DNA from 3 places in the Planococcus sp. TJ-307 genome. Region 1 is predicted to be linked to each of the others. Evidence: riboswitches for the same ligand, from Rfam matches in the RefSeq annotation. Region 1 holds a riboswitch; each other region holds the start of a gene.
What was found. A riboswitch is a leader RNA that binds a small molecule or an ion and turns the genes downstream of it on or off. The one in region 1 is predicted to bind S-adenosylmethionine.
Positions count from the first base shown of each region.

Region 2: it holds a riboswitch for S-adenosylmethionine, as region 1 does, so the genes downstream of both, AC4EHK_RS01650 (sulfite oxidase-like oxidoreductase) here and AC4EHK_RS02815 (O-acetylhomoserine aminocarboxypropyltransferase/cysteine synthase family protein) in region 1, are expected to answer to the same signal.
Region 3: it holds a riboswitch for S-adenosylmethionine, as region 1 does, so the genes downstream of both, mtnW (2,3-diketo-5-methylthiopentyl-1-phosphate enolase) here and AC4EHK_RS02815 (O-acetylhomoserine aminocarboxypropyltransferase/cysteine synthase family protein) in region 1, are expected to answer to the same signal.

Region 1 covers NZ_JBZDOJ010000001.1:568,730-573,254, reverse strand. The annotation lists gene AC4EHK_RS02825 (helix-turn-helix domain-containing protein) at 1-212, shown strand, start outside; gene metX (homoserine O-acetyltransferase MetX) at 271-1,284, opposite strand; gene AC4EHK_RS02815 (O-acetylhomoserine aminocarboxypropyltransferase/cysteine synthase family protein) at 1,297-2,589, opposite strand; SAM riboswitch class I at 2,691-2,806, opposite strand; gene AC4EHK_RS02810 (glycerol-3-phosphate acyltransferase) at 2,939-3,580, shown strand; SAM riboswitch class I at 3,704-3,820, shown strand; gene AC4EHK_RS02805 (methionine ABC transporter ATP-binding protein) at 3,960-4,525, shown strand, end outside.
Region 2 covers NZ_JBZDOJ010000001.1:343,175-347,699, reverse strand. The annotation lists gene AC4EHK_RS01670 (ThiF family adenylyltransferase) at 1-278, opposite strand, end outside; gene AC4EHK_RS01665 (ATP-binding cassette domain-containing protein) at 368-1,006, opposite strand; gene modB (molybdate ABC transporter permease subunit) at 1,011-1,694, opposite strand; gene modA (molybdate ABC transporter substrate-binding protein) at 1,691-2,461, opposite strand; SAM riboswitch class I at 2,634-2,745, shown strand; gene AC4EHK_RS01650 (sulfite oxidase-like oxidoreductase) at 2,827-3,489, shown strand; gene AC4EHK_RS01645 (phosphocarrier protein HPr) at 3,578-3,844, opposite strand; gene AC4EHK_RS01640 (BglG family transcription antiterminator) at 3,884-4,525, opposite strand, start outside.
Region 3 covers NZ_JBZDOJ010000001.1:118,514-123,038, forward strand. The annotation lists gene AC4EHK_RS00510 (methylthioribulose 1-phosphate dehydratase) at 1-178, opposite strand, end outside; gene AC4EHK_RS00515 (2-hydroxy-3-keto-5-methylthiopentenyl-1-phosphate phosphatase) at 175-840, opposite strand; gene mtnW (2,3-diketo-5-methylthiopentyl-1-phosphate enolase) at 846-2,060, opposite strand; SAM riboswitch class I at 2,136-2,245, opposite strand; SAM riboswitch class I at 2,517-2,670, shown strand; gene mtnK (S-methyl-5-thioribose kinase) at 2,747-3,937, shown strand; gene mtnA (S-methyl-5-thioribose-1-phosphate isomerase) at 3,934-4,525, shown strand, end outside.

The DNA of each region.
Region 1 (4,525 bases):
AAACTGCCGCCTTTTTGTCCATGCCTGAAGAGCAAGTTCAACGCTACGTATTGGAAGGCCGTATTCGAGCAGTCCATGATGGAGAACAGTACATGATCAATACCTCTCAGTTCGGTACGCATTTCCAACAGTTGGAAGAAGCAAAACAAGCGCTTGAAGAATGGCGTGCCATGCCCATCCCAGACGATGTGGATATTGAGGATGAAGATTGACTACAAAAAGCATCTGACGGGGAACCTTCCCGTTCAGATGCTTTTTTGTAAATCTCTCTCAGCGCGTAAGTTCAGGCACTAAAAGGCTTTTTAACTTGTTCTTTATAAACCCGCCCCATTTTTCAAACTCTACAAGAAACCCATCATGGCCAAATTCCGTTTCAACAATTTCCCAGCTTGCCACTTTTTGTTTTTCAAGCCATGGAATCATTAGTTCACTTGGATAAAGCAAATCATGAGTAAATGATAATGAAAACACTGGAATATCCAGAACAGCATCTTGGATGTCATGTGTATTCATTGCTTTCAACAGCAGCACATAACTATTGGCATCAAATCGGCCCGCCAGTTTCTTCCCTTGATAATTCAAGTAAGATTGAACATCGAATTCGTTGCCGTCATGGGTTCGTCCAAATCGCTGATTAAACATATTGCCGCTCCGATAAGTAACCATGCCTGCCATTCGTGCCACTTCAAAACCTTTTAAACGAGCAGAATCTTTATACTTTCCACCATTAAATTCACTGTCACTTTCTATTGCTAGTATGCCGATGTGATTAAAAGCGACACCGTAATCACTGTAATAGGGGGTTACGGCTAAAGGAAAAACCGCATCGATGAATTCAGGGTAAGATCTTCCCCATTCCAAGGTCTTCATTCCACCTAACGAACCGCCAATCACACCTTTGAGATGGTTGATGCCAAGCTTTTTGAGTGCACAGTATTCAGCGCGTACCATGTCACGTATGGTCAGGGTTGGAAACGCAGCATGGTAGGGATTTCCCGTTGCCGGATCTGTCGATAAAGGACCCGTTGATCCGTGGCATCCTCCAAGAACATTAAAGGTAATCACTTGAAAAATAGTCGTATCCACCGGTTTGCCTGGTCCAATCAACCCAGCCCACCACCCTGGATTGCCCTCTGTGCCAATTGCATATTGGTCGCCTGTCAATGCATGGCAGACTAGGACAACCGGAGATTCCCGGTCTCCAAGACGTTCATATGCAAGTTCAACATCGTTTAAAACCTCCATTGAATCCAGGGTTAACGAGCCGATGGAGACTGTTTTCATGAAAATCCCTCCTTATGCATTTTCCAATACGGCTGCCTGAATCGCTTGCTCCAAATCAGCGATCAAGTCTTCTGCATTCTCCAACCCGACAGACAAGCGAATTAGCTCCTCTGTTACGCCGGATGCTTGTAGTTCCTCGTTGTTCAATTGTTGATGCGTAGTCGAAGCCGGATGAATGATCAGTGATTTAGCATCCCCTACATTGGCTACATGAGACCACAGATGGACGCTGTCAATCACTTTCCGGCCCGCTTCACGCCCGCCTTTAATTCCAAAATTGACAATTGATCCATAACCGTCGTTTTTCAAGTATTTCTTCGCCAGTTGATGAGAAGGATGATCTTCAAAACCAAGGAAATTCACCCACTCGATTTGCGGGTGTTGTTTCAAATAATCGGCGACAAGTTGGGCATTGCTATTGTGTTTTGGAATGCGCAGGTGCAAGGTTTCCAACCCTTGCAACAAAGCATGGGCACTTTCCGGACTGAGGGATGGCCCAAAATCCCGAAGCAGTTGAACACGTAACTTTGTCGCAAAAGCCGCTTCCGGTACATCGATGCCATACCGCAATCCGTGGTATGTTTCGTCCGGCTGTGTGTAATTCGGAAAGCGAGGATTGTCCCAATTGAACGTTCCCGCGTCTACTGCCACTCCGCCAATTGTCGTGCCATGCCCGCCAATCCATTTTGTAGCGGAATGAATGACGACATCTGCTCCGTATTCAATGGGATTGCTGCCATATGGCGACGCGAAGGTATTATCGATCAATAGTGGAATTCCATTTTCATGAGCAATGGCTGCTACTTTTTCTACATCAAAGACATTCAAGCTCGGGTTGCCAATAATTTCACCGAATAGAACTTTGGTTTTATCTGTAATCGCCGCTTTGAAGTTTTCGGGATTTGTCGCATCCACAAATTTTGTCGTAATGCCATAACGCGGCAACGTGTTCGCCAATAAATTGTATGTTCCGCCATACAGGTTGCTGTCTGCCACAATTTCGTCTCCAGCTTCTGCTATATTCATAATGGAAAAAGCAATGGCCGCCATTCCGGAGGACAAGGCAACAGCTGCTGTTCCGCCTTCTAATAACGCTACCCGCTGTTCAAAGACATCGACCGTCGGATTCATGATACGCGAATAAATATTGCCGGTATCCTTCAGTCCAAAAAGATCCTGTGCATGCTGAGTGTCTTTAAAAACGTAAGAAGTAGTTTTGTAGATGGGAACCCCTCTTGATCCTGTCGTAGGATCCGGCTGTTGTCCCCCGTGAAGCAATAATGTTTCTGGTTTTAAGTTGGTCATTTTCCATTCCCCCTATTTTTTGTGGATACTATTCATGCAGAAAGGGACAGCAAAAAGCCCCCTTCGGTTAAGAAGAGGGCCGTAAATTACGGAGTTTCCTCCTCTTATCTGTCAGAACCTGTCGATCAGTTCTGTAGGAATTAGCACCTTTCCAGACAAAATGTCTGTTGGTTGCCGGGCATCACAGGGCCTATCCCTCCGCCACTCTTGATAAGAGTATTTGATTTGGTTTTTCATCTTGTTGAGAAGTATAAAAACTTCAGCGCTTTTTGTCAAGCGTATTAGTCAAAAAATTTTGAAACCTTCCTTTCACTCAAACGTTAACATTTAGTATAGAGGAGGAATCGGTATGCTGGTTTGGATTTTGCTATTATTCGTTGCAGGCTATATCATTGGTTGTTTTCACGGATCCCTTGCTGCACAGGCTTTGTCAGGAGTTAACGTAAAAAAAGAAGGCGTGAAAAATTCCGGTGCATCCAATGCTGCGATCGTATTGGGCTGGAAATATGGATTGCTTGTTGCATTTATTGATATTTTTAAAGGATTTGCTGCAGTTGCAGGTCTCCGCTTATTATTGGAAACAGGAAACTTCTCAGCTGAAATGACTTGGGCTTTGTTGTTTGTGGCAGGTGCCGGGGTAGTTTTCGGGCACAACTTTCCCTTTTACATGAACTTTGACGGCGGGAAAGGAACCGCTTCAGTCATTGGCGTTATGCTCGCCCTCGATTGGAAGCTTGGGTTGCTTGGACTGATTCTGTTGATCGGCGTTTCGCTTGCAACAGACTACTTGGTAATTGGCGTATTTGTTCTTTATGCCGTTTATTTTGTCATTGCTTTTATTCCGGCATCTGGAGCTTGGCCCTTGCTGACTGCTTCGGCTTTATTTGCTATGGCCGTATGGAAGCATAATGAAAACATTATCCGAATAAAAGATGGTACTGAAAGTAAAGTATCTTCAGTTTTGCGCAAGAAATCTAGTACATCATCTTAAAGTAGATTTCACAGTGGTTTTTCTCACATTTTAAAGATTGTGAAATAAATCTCAAAGTTTTTCTTGACTTTTTTGTTATTTCACCATAAAGTAAGACTCACGAATCGAATAGCATACATCACTTTCTTATCAAGAGAAACCGAGGGACAGGCCCTGAGACGTTTCGGCAGCAGATTTGTTTAACCGCAAAAACTGTGCCAACTCCTGCAAATGCCATTTAAGGCATTTGGAAGATGAGAATTAGATGGTTTCAACTGGAGCCCTCTTTTTTCTTATGGATGAGAAAAAAGAGGGCTCTTTTTTGTCTATTATCTCAATCAGCATTTGAGACACCGTCGATTTGATACAATTCATTCCAACCTAAGGAGGCACCATCACCATGATTCAATTCGAAGGCGTCGCCAAGACCTACCAATCAGGCAAACAGGAAATCCATGCCTTGAATGGCATTGACCTGACCGTCGAAACCGGAGAAATATACGGAGTTATCGGCTTTAGTGGAGCCGGAAAAAGTTCATTGATCCGCACGGTCAACCTGCTCGAACGCCCTACCACAGGACGTGTAATGATTCAGGGAAAAGACATATCCACCCTATCCAGCAAGGAAATCCGCACCATCCGAAAAGACATCGGCATGATTTTTCAGCATTTTAATCTGCTGAATTCAAAAACGGTTTACCATAATGTTGCGATGCCGCTTTTGTTGGCGAAAACACCAAAAGCGGAGATCGAAAAACAAGTAAAAGACCTGCTCGACTTTGTCGGTCTGGGGGATCAGGCACAAAAGTACCCAGATCAGCTATCCGGTGGACAAAAACAGCGAATCGGCATTGCCCGTGCGCTGGCTACCAACCCTTCCGTCCTGCTATGCGACGAAGCGACCTCGGCACTCGATCCGCAGACGACTAAATCAATTTTGGATCTGCTGCGCAAAATCAACAATGA
Region 2 (4,525 bases), 230 kb from region 1:
CGGATGGCTTTGAGCCTTTGCTCTGCCGCAGTCACTTTCGGCAGCATCTGCTCGGCATCCTTTTCGGTGAAAAGCTGTTGGCGCTGCAAATTCGACAGCTCTACATAATCGCGGTCGACCAAGTGTATGGTTCCGATACCGGCACGCGTCAGTGTTTCGGCAATAGCCGATCCTAATGCTCCACAGCCGATTATTGTGACAGTTGATAAAGCCAGCTTTTCCTGGCCGGTTTGGCCAAGCGGCTTGAATAGGACTTGTCTTGAATAGCGTTCATCCACGTTGATTCCCACTTCCTATCGCTTGATCGCTCAAGCCATTTCTTCATTATAATAAGTTTACTGTTGGCATTTCCAAACGACAGTCTGCTTTAATGGCCCGTTTCTTCGGTCATCCGGCCTTTTTCAATCCGCATCACCCGGTCTGCCAGCTTTTCAGCATCCGCAATCCGATGAGTCACGAAGATAATTGGGATTTGCCATTGCTGGTGAATCCGCAGCAGTTCATCCTGGCAGCGGTCACGATTGGCGTCATCCAAAGCAGAAAAAGGTTCATCAAGCAACAGAATATCCGGCTGTACGGCCATTGCACGCGTTAACGCGACACGCTGCTTTTCACCCCCAGAAATCTGGTGCGGGTATTTGCCAAGCAGACCGGTGATGCCTAGAATTTTTGTCAGTTCGGTAATATGCGATACATCTGCCCCCCGCGACAGTGCGTACAGAATGTTTTGTTCGACGCTCAAATGCGGAAACAAGGCGTAATCTTGAAACAAATAACCAACTTTTCTTTTCTGGATCTTTAATGGTTTTTGTTCTCCGCTGAAAAAACTTCTGCCATTCAAGGAAATCGTACCAGCATCCGGGTGGACAATACCAGCCAGGCAATTCAATAGCGTGGTTTTCCCCGAACCGGAAGAGCCGACCAGCGCCAAGATTTCCCGGTCCAGCTCGAATTGCATTTTTAAACTGAAATGGTCCAATTGTTTTTGAAAATCAACTAAAAGCATGGGCTCATTCCCTCCCGATTCGTATGGCCGTTTTTTTGCGCCAATAATTGACCCAAGTGATCGCAGCGACTCCAAGAGAGGAAATAATCACTACCCAAAACAAGGCTTTTTCCATATCTCCTGCTTCATAGGCAAAGTAAATCGCTAATGGCACCGTTTCTGTCACCCTTGGAATATAGCCGGCAATCATCAAGGTTGCCCCAAACTCGCCGATGCCGCGTGCAAAAGCAAGAATCAGACCTGCCAGAATGCCCGACCAGGCCAGCGGAAACGTGATGGTCCGAAAGATGCGCCATTCAGAGACACCCATTGTCCGTGCCACATTCTCCCAGCGAGGATCTACTTTTTCATAAGCTGCAAGGACGCTTTGGTACATCAGCGGCAATGAAACAACAAATGAAGCTATGGCCGCACCGATCCAGGTAAAAACAACACGGAACCCAAACCATTGTTCCAGTAAGATGCCGAGCGGACCATTAGCACCGAACAAAACAATCAAACCAAAGCCAATGACCGTCGGTGGCAAAACCAACGGCAGCAGTATTAAGGCTTCCACAAAGCTTTTGCCGAAAAAGTCGCGCCTGTTCATCAATCGTGCCAGAGCCAGGCTGACCAAAAACACAAAAAATGTGGAAATAACTGCAACTCTCAACGACAGCCATAGCGGAGACAGATCATAGGGCATCATGGTGTTTCTCCGTTTGGCGCCAAAAATCCGTACTCTTTAAGAACTTCCTGGCCTTTTGGACCAGTGACAAAATCCAAAAAAGCTTCTGCGGTGGGCTGTTTTTGGGAAGCCGCTACGACAGCACCTGGGTAAACCACAGGACTTATTTGTCCGGGCACTTCGAGCGTCCCGGTTATTTCCTGGGAAATAACCGCATCGGAGGAATAGATGACGCCGAGTTCAGCGTTTCCGCTCTCGATATAAGTTACTACTTGCCTTGCATCTTTGGCATAGACAAGGCGGCCTTCAAGCGGCTGCCATAAATTTTGGTTGGCCAGCGCCTGCTTCGTATAATTTCCTAGTGGTACACTATCAGGTTCTCCGACTGCAATGGTTTCTTCTGTACTCATTAATGTTTCCACAAAATCGGCTGTTTCCGGAAACTTTTCGAGCGAAGCCAGGACCAGCCGATTTTCAGCGAAAGATACAATGCTGTTTGATTCGACAAGCTGCTGCGATTGAAGCAAATTCATATCGTTTTCACTGGCAGACAAAAACAGATCCGCTGGCGCCCCTTGCTCGATCTGGCTCCGCAGTTTGCTGGATGATCCATAATTAAAGCTCAGTTCAATATCGGGCTCTGCCTTTTGAAATTCCTCTTCCATCTTCCCCATTACTTCCGTCAAGCTGGAAGCTGTTGAAACCAACAGCTCCCCGTCGCTTGCCGAAGTGTTGCTGCAACCGCTCATGAAGAGCGTCAAACTTATAAGACCGATCATTTTTTTCATTTGGAGGACTCCTCATTTGCATCAAGTAACGTTTATTTCCGATGACCAAAATTCTCTACGTCTTTCTAGTATAACGCCAGCGAGAGAGAAGCTGAATAATTTTCCGAATAATCTTGTAAGAAGCGGATAGATTAGGTAAAATGAGGCAAGCAAAAAATTAAATACTGCACCATCCTTATCAAGAGAGGCAGAGGGAAATGGCCCGACGACGCCCGGCAACCGCCAGTTCACGAACTGGAATGGTGCCAAATCCAGCAGAGCTTAGAAGTTCTGAAAGATGAGGAAGAGAAATTCACCAACAGACAGCCACTCTTCCACTTTTCAGCGGAGGAGTTTTATTAATTTTAGGGAGTGATTGCATGAAGTTGAGCAAAGCCGAACGGATTAAACGAACACGGGTCCCTGTAGTGGATCCTGCGCTGGCTGAACGCCTGCCGCCTGGACAAGTCTTGACCGAGCGCTTTCCTGTTCTGCACGAAGGCGAAGTGCCAGAATACGACATGGCTACATGGACATTGAAAATCTTTGGGCAGGTCGACAAGGAAGTCACCTTGCATTACGATGACTTGTTGAAATTGCCGCAAACGACCGTGACCCGCGACATCCACTGTGTGACACGCTGGTCCCGCTTCGACAATACCTTCACCGGCGTCCGCTTTATCGACTTGATGAAAGAATTGGGCGTCACGCCAAAAAGCGGCTACGTCATGCTTCACGGCGATTATGACTACACGACCAATGTTGCTCTGTCAGACCTTGACCGTGAGGATGTGCTGCTCGCCCATTCTCTTGACGGCGAGCCCTTGACGGCCAAGCACGGCTACCCGCTGCGTTTTGTAGTGCCCCAATTGTATTTTTGGAAAAGCGTCAAATGGGTCCGCGGTATCGAGTTTATCGATGAAAATCAGCCGGGCTTTTGGGAACAGAACGGCTTTCACATGAACGGCGATCCGTTCCAGGAAGAACGTTTTTCCGGTGAAGATTTGGAAATTCCGGATGACGAATGGGAGAAAAAAGATTTCGACTGATTCCAAAGATTATTCCCCATGAAAGTTGTTTACCCACAAAGAACCCGAGGAATCAGAAATGATCCCTCGGGTTCTTTGTGGAAACGAGCTATTTAGCCAATCCTTCTTTTTCCATCACACTTTCAATTTCTTTGATGGCGTCTTCTTCGTCTACTCCCACAATACTCACTTTAAACTCGGAACCGTAAGCAATCCCCAAGGACATCACCCCTAAAATAGACTTTAAATCCACCGTCCTTTCCTTATGAAGCAAATTTACTTGTGAATCGAATTTATTTGCCAGACTTACCAGAATGGCAGCTGGACGTGCATGAATTCCTGCCTCGTCTGTAAGTGTAAATTGTTTTTCCACCATAATGCTTCATCTCCTTTTTTCGTCGAATATCTATTGAATTCAAAAGGCGATCACTTTCATAAACTCTTCGTAGGTTCTGGCTTTGATCAGCCTTTCAACCAGTGCGCTGTTATGAATGATTCTGCCAAGTACATCGTACATAAACTGCAAATCTTCCCGGCTGTCTTCCATAACATTCAGCAGACAGACAAATTGAACTGGCTTATCTTTCCATATAACAGGTTTTTTCAGCGTACAAACCGTTAAAAAAGTCGTTTTGGAATGCGGTGTGATGGGATGTGGTATGGCCACTAAATTGCCAAAGGAAGTCGGTGCGGCTCTTTCGCGCTCGTATATCGCCTTCAGGCAGCCTTCGTCTACCAATCCACGTTCGAACAGTCTTTCGGTTAAGAATTCAAGAATTTCTTCTTTTGAGCGCAGCTCTTTTCCGAGAAACATTAAGTCTTTTTGAAAATATGAAGTGATGTTTTGCCCATCCTTTAAAATGAACTTTTCAATTTTTCGAATGTCCGCCTCTCCCAAAATCGCATTGACGACAATTACGGGGATGTCCAATTCTTCCTGTATCGGAATCGAACTGATAATAAAATCAATGCCATCCAACTTATACTGTCCGAGCTTGTAATATTCGGTTGTGCCGGCTACATCTAGGCTATCGCCAAACTGAGACTTTAGTTTATA
Region 3 (4,525 bases), 450 kb from region 1:
GAAAATCTTCATCTGTACGTTTTTTCTTGTCTTTGCCGCTCGCGGTTACCAGAAACTCGAGCGGTTCGTCCGCCACTTTGATGGCAAGATTGCCGCTGGTCCCCATAAACCAATCGCGCACGGCCAGTTCGTCTTTGACATCCGCCAATTCCCGCCACTTTTCATGCAAAAGGGTCATGACTTCACCCCTATATATTCATCAACAATCGCAATAACTTCGTGGAACGTTTCGAACGGTTCGTAATTGATGCCCGCTTCTTGGCATTTTTCAGCCAGCAAATCCCGAGCAATGACGAAATCCGCTTCTTTTGCAGCTTCCCAGTCACTGATGGAGTCTCCAATGACGATGCTTTTCGTGTCTTTGTCCAAAAGATCCCGGATGACAGATGGTTTGCAGCATCCGCAGCCCTGGCTTGTGCAGGCATCGTCGCAGCCATGCGGAAATTCCAGTTTGATAAGATCACCTGAAAAGTCAGCGCTGTTGCAGTAGATGTCATCAAAAGGTCCGAAAGGTTCAAGTAGCGGATGGACAAAGAAATCAATGCCACCGCTAACAATATACAAAGGCAAATTCTGCTTTTTCGAATAGGCGACAAAGTCGCTGAATCCTTCGCGTATTTCCGCCTGCTCCAAAACATAGGAAATAATTTCGTCTTTTTCCGAAACCGGGAGCAGAGAAAACATTTTCGCAACACCCTCGCGTATTGAGATGGATTGATCGAGAATCTGATCTTTGACCGGCACCCATCCTGATGGATCAAATTTTTCCATGATGGCAATAATATTGTCATTAGCTGTAATCGTACCGTCAAAATCACAAAAAATAATCGGTTTGTTCACTGTTTTCACCCCCATAGTTCAAGTGCTGTCTGCAATTCTTTATGCTGTTTGCCGGCATTCTGCAAGGTTTCTCCCTGCAGCACGGCGTCAATGGCTTGCCTGAATGCCTGTCCGCCGCCAGCTGCTCCAGCGGGATGTCCGTGAACGCCGCCGCCGGCATTGATGACGCTGTCGATTCCGTAATCCGCCATCAGCAAAGGCACAAGACCCGGATGAATTCCGGCGGATGGCACTGGAAAGCTGCGTTTTAGCGGGCTGTCCCGTGTCAGTTCTTTGCCGAGTGCCAGGGCTGCCGTTTTTTCCAGTGCAACACTGCCGTAAGGTGAAGGAAACAGCGAAAAATCAGCGCCGACATATCGGATCAGTTTTCCAAGGGCCAGCGGTGTCGCAAGGCCATAGAAGGCAGAAGAAGTGAAGGCACCGCTAAAAGCGGGATGCGCCATAAGCGGCAAGGCGATATCATCATCTTCAGCAAGCTCCTGCAAGACATCCAACCCATACGCATGAACGTTGAACAACAAGGCATCTGCTCCAAGTTCGCGTGCTCTCCGTGCTTTTCCTCGCAGTTCGGAAGTTCTCCCTGACAGGTTCACCGCATAAAGCGTTCGGTGTCCCGTTTCTTCATAGACATCATCAAGCACTCGTTTACCCGTGGTAATGCGGCTTTCAAAAGGAGTTAGTGGGTTATCAAATAGTATTTCATCATCTTTGACCAGATCCACGCCGCCTAATGCCTGCTGACGCAATTGAGCGGACAGGAAATCCAGGTCACGGCCGATGACGCCTTTAAAAATACTCATGAGAAGCGGCCGTCCTCCAACGCCAAGAGTGTCGCGAATTTCTTCGATGCCAAAGCGCGGTCCAGGAAAGTGGCTAAGCAGGTCGTGGCTAAACTCCAGATCCAATAGCTTTACTTCGCCATCCAACGACAATTTGCCGAAAACAGTAGTCAAAATGGCAGGCAGGTCAGCCGAAAAATTCACGCTTGGGTAGGCAATTTCAAGCTCTGCTTTTATTAAATCCGGTTTTAGCGGGTGGCGTTCTTGTTCAAATTCTTCGATGGACACGACATTTCCTTTATGGTGTTTCAGTTGTTCCTGTTCAAGCAGCGGCAAGTCAGTCCAAGAACCGATGGTTAGTCCCAAAGCGATGCCGTCCGCTTTTTTTTCGAACGAACCCGGTTTTCCGTAGACTTGATATGTAGCAGTCAAAACGCTCATGTATTCCACACTCCCATGCAAATTTTAAAAAATAAAAACCTCTTCAAATAAGAAGAGGTTAAGGGCGTTAACAACTTCTTATTTCTCAGCCACCGGTTCTGGCTGCAAGAATTAGCACCGTGTCCATCAATGGACCGGTTGCCGGGTATCATAGGGCTTGTCCCTCCACCTGCTCTAAATAAGAAAGATATGAAATTGGGTAAATATGATTTATTAAGTCAGACTATCGGTTTTTATCAATTGATATTCCACAAACCCGCTTCGTACGCGGAAAGCGTCTGCCTGAAACGATTTCTTCAACTATAAGATTAATAAAGTAATTCTGATTATTTCATGTGCGCAGAAATCTGTCAACTCCGTTATCATAAAATTGTTTTTATTGGAAAAATGGATTGACAGTTAATTCTGAATCGTGATAGGATTCTTTTCATAACTTAAATTAAATAACACGTAGTACTCTTATCAAGAGCTGGCAGAGGGATATTGGCCCGATGACGCCCAGCAACCGACCGTAATACCTTCGTGAGAAGGGGCGCTTTATGCGCCAGGATGAAAATCCTGCAAGGCACGGTGCTAATTCCATCAGAAATTTATTTCTGAAAGATAAGAGGCATGGAATCTCTTATTCTGGCCTCTTTCTTTTATGAAAGAGGCTTTTTATATTGCACATGAAAGGAAGATTTACAATGACACTTACGGTTCCCGCTACTTATAAAGCCTTAACGGAAGAAACAGCGATTGCGCTGGCAAAAACGGTTCATACATTTGACCCTGCTGCCCAATTGACTTGCCGGGAAATCGGCGACGGCAACTTGAATTATGTTTTCCAAATCGAAGATCCAAATACAGGAAAGCGGCTGATCATCAAACAGGCATTGCCATACGCTAAGATTATCGGCGAAAGCTGGCCGTTGACGTTAAAGCGCGCGACGATTGAAGCGAATGTCCTCAGAAAGCACGGAGAATTTGTCCCGTCACTCGTGCCAACAGTCTTTGCAACAGATGAAGAGTTGGCCATTACGGTGATGGAAGATTTGTCTCATCTGGAGATTGCGCGGGAAGGGTTGATCCACGGACGGAATTTTCCGAGATTGTCGCAGGACATCGGTGAATACTTGGCACTGACTTTATTCCACACATCGGATTACGGCTTGCATCCTTTTGAAAAAAAGCGTTTGGCTGCGGAGTTTTCCAATCCCGAATTATGCAAGATTACGGAAGATCTCATTTTTACAGATCCATTTTTTGATCTCGATACCAACGATTACGAACCGCAGCTTCAATCAGCGGCAGAAGCGATCTGGAGCAACCGGAAGCTTCAGCTCGAAGTAGCGAAATTAAAGAAAAGCTTTTTGACTGAATCGGAAGCTCTGCTGCATGGCGACCTACACACCGGCAGTATTTTTGCCAGCCAGACGGAAACGAAGGTGATCGACCCCGAATTCGGTTTTTACGGTCCGATTGGATTTGATGTTGGTTTGTTCCTGGCGAACTTAGTTTTCCAGTCGGTCACACGCGAAGATGAGAATCGCCAAGTGATGGTAGAAGATATCAGAAAGACCTGGGATGTCTTCGCTTCTTCATTCACCGAGCTATGGAAAAAACATAGTGTGGAATCGTTCAAGGAGACAGAGGGCTACCTGGAGCATGTGCTTGAGAAAGTGCTGACAGATGCAGCCGGTTTTGCAGGATGCGAATTAATTCGCCGAACCATCGGCTTGGCACATGTGAAAGATCTGGACAGCATCGAAGACGCAGGTAAGCGAATCGCCTTCAAGAAGCAAGCATTGCAGACTGGCCAGGTTTTGATTTTACAGCGCAAGGAAATCACATCGATCAACGATGTACTGCAAATTCTTGAGGAGGCCCGTACATGAGCATCCCCTTATCCATCAAATGGGACGGCCAGCAGCTGACCATTTTAGATCAGCAAAAACTGCCGCATGCCATTGAATATGTGACGCTTGAAACCGTCGAAGACGTTTACGATGCGATTCTTGCATTAAAGGTTCGCGGCGCACCCGCCATCGGCATCACTGCAGCTTATGGACTGGCTAACGGCGCCAAGCGGCACGATACGGATTCGTTGGAAGCTTTTCAGCAATACGTTGAAAAAGATGCCGCATACTTGAATTCTTCCAGACCGACCGCAGTCAATCTTGGCTGGGCGCTTAGCCGACTGAAAGATAAGCTTCGAGAAGCAGAGAACGTACCACAAGCCAAACTGCTGCTTCAGGCGGAAGCAGTCCAGATCCACAAGGAAGATGAAGAGTCGTGCCGCAGCATTGGCGAGCATGCACTGGTGTTGCTGCAAGAGCAAACGCGGGTAATGACTATTTGCAACGCCGGTTCGATTGCTACGGCCAAATACGGCACCGCACTAGCGCCATTTCATCTTGGCAGCGAGCGGGGCCGCGAGTTTGAAGTGTTCGCCTGTGAAACCCGGCCGATTTACCAGGGCGCGC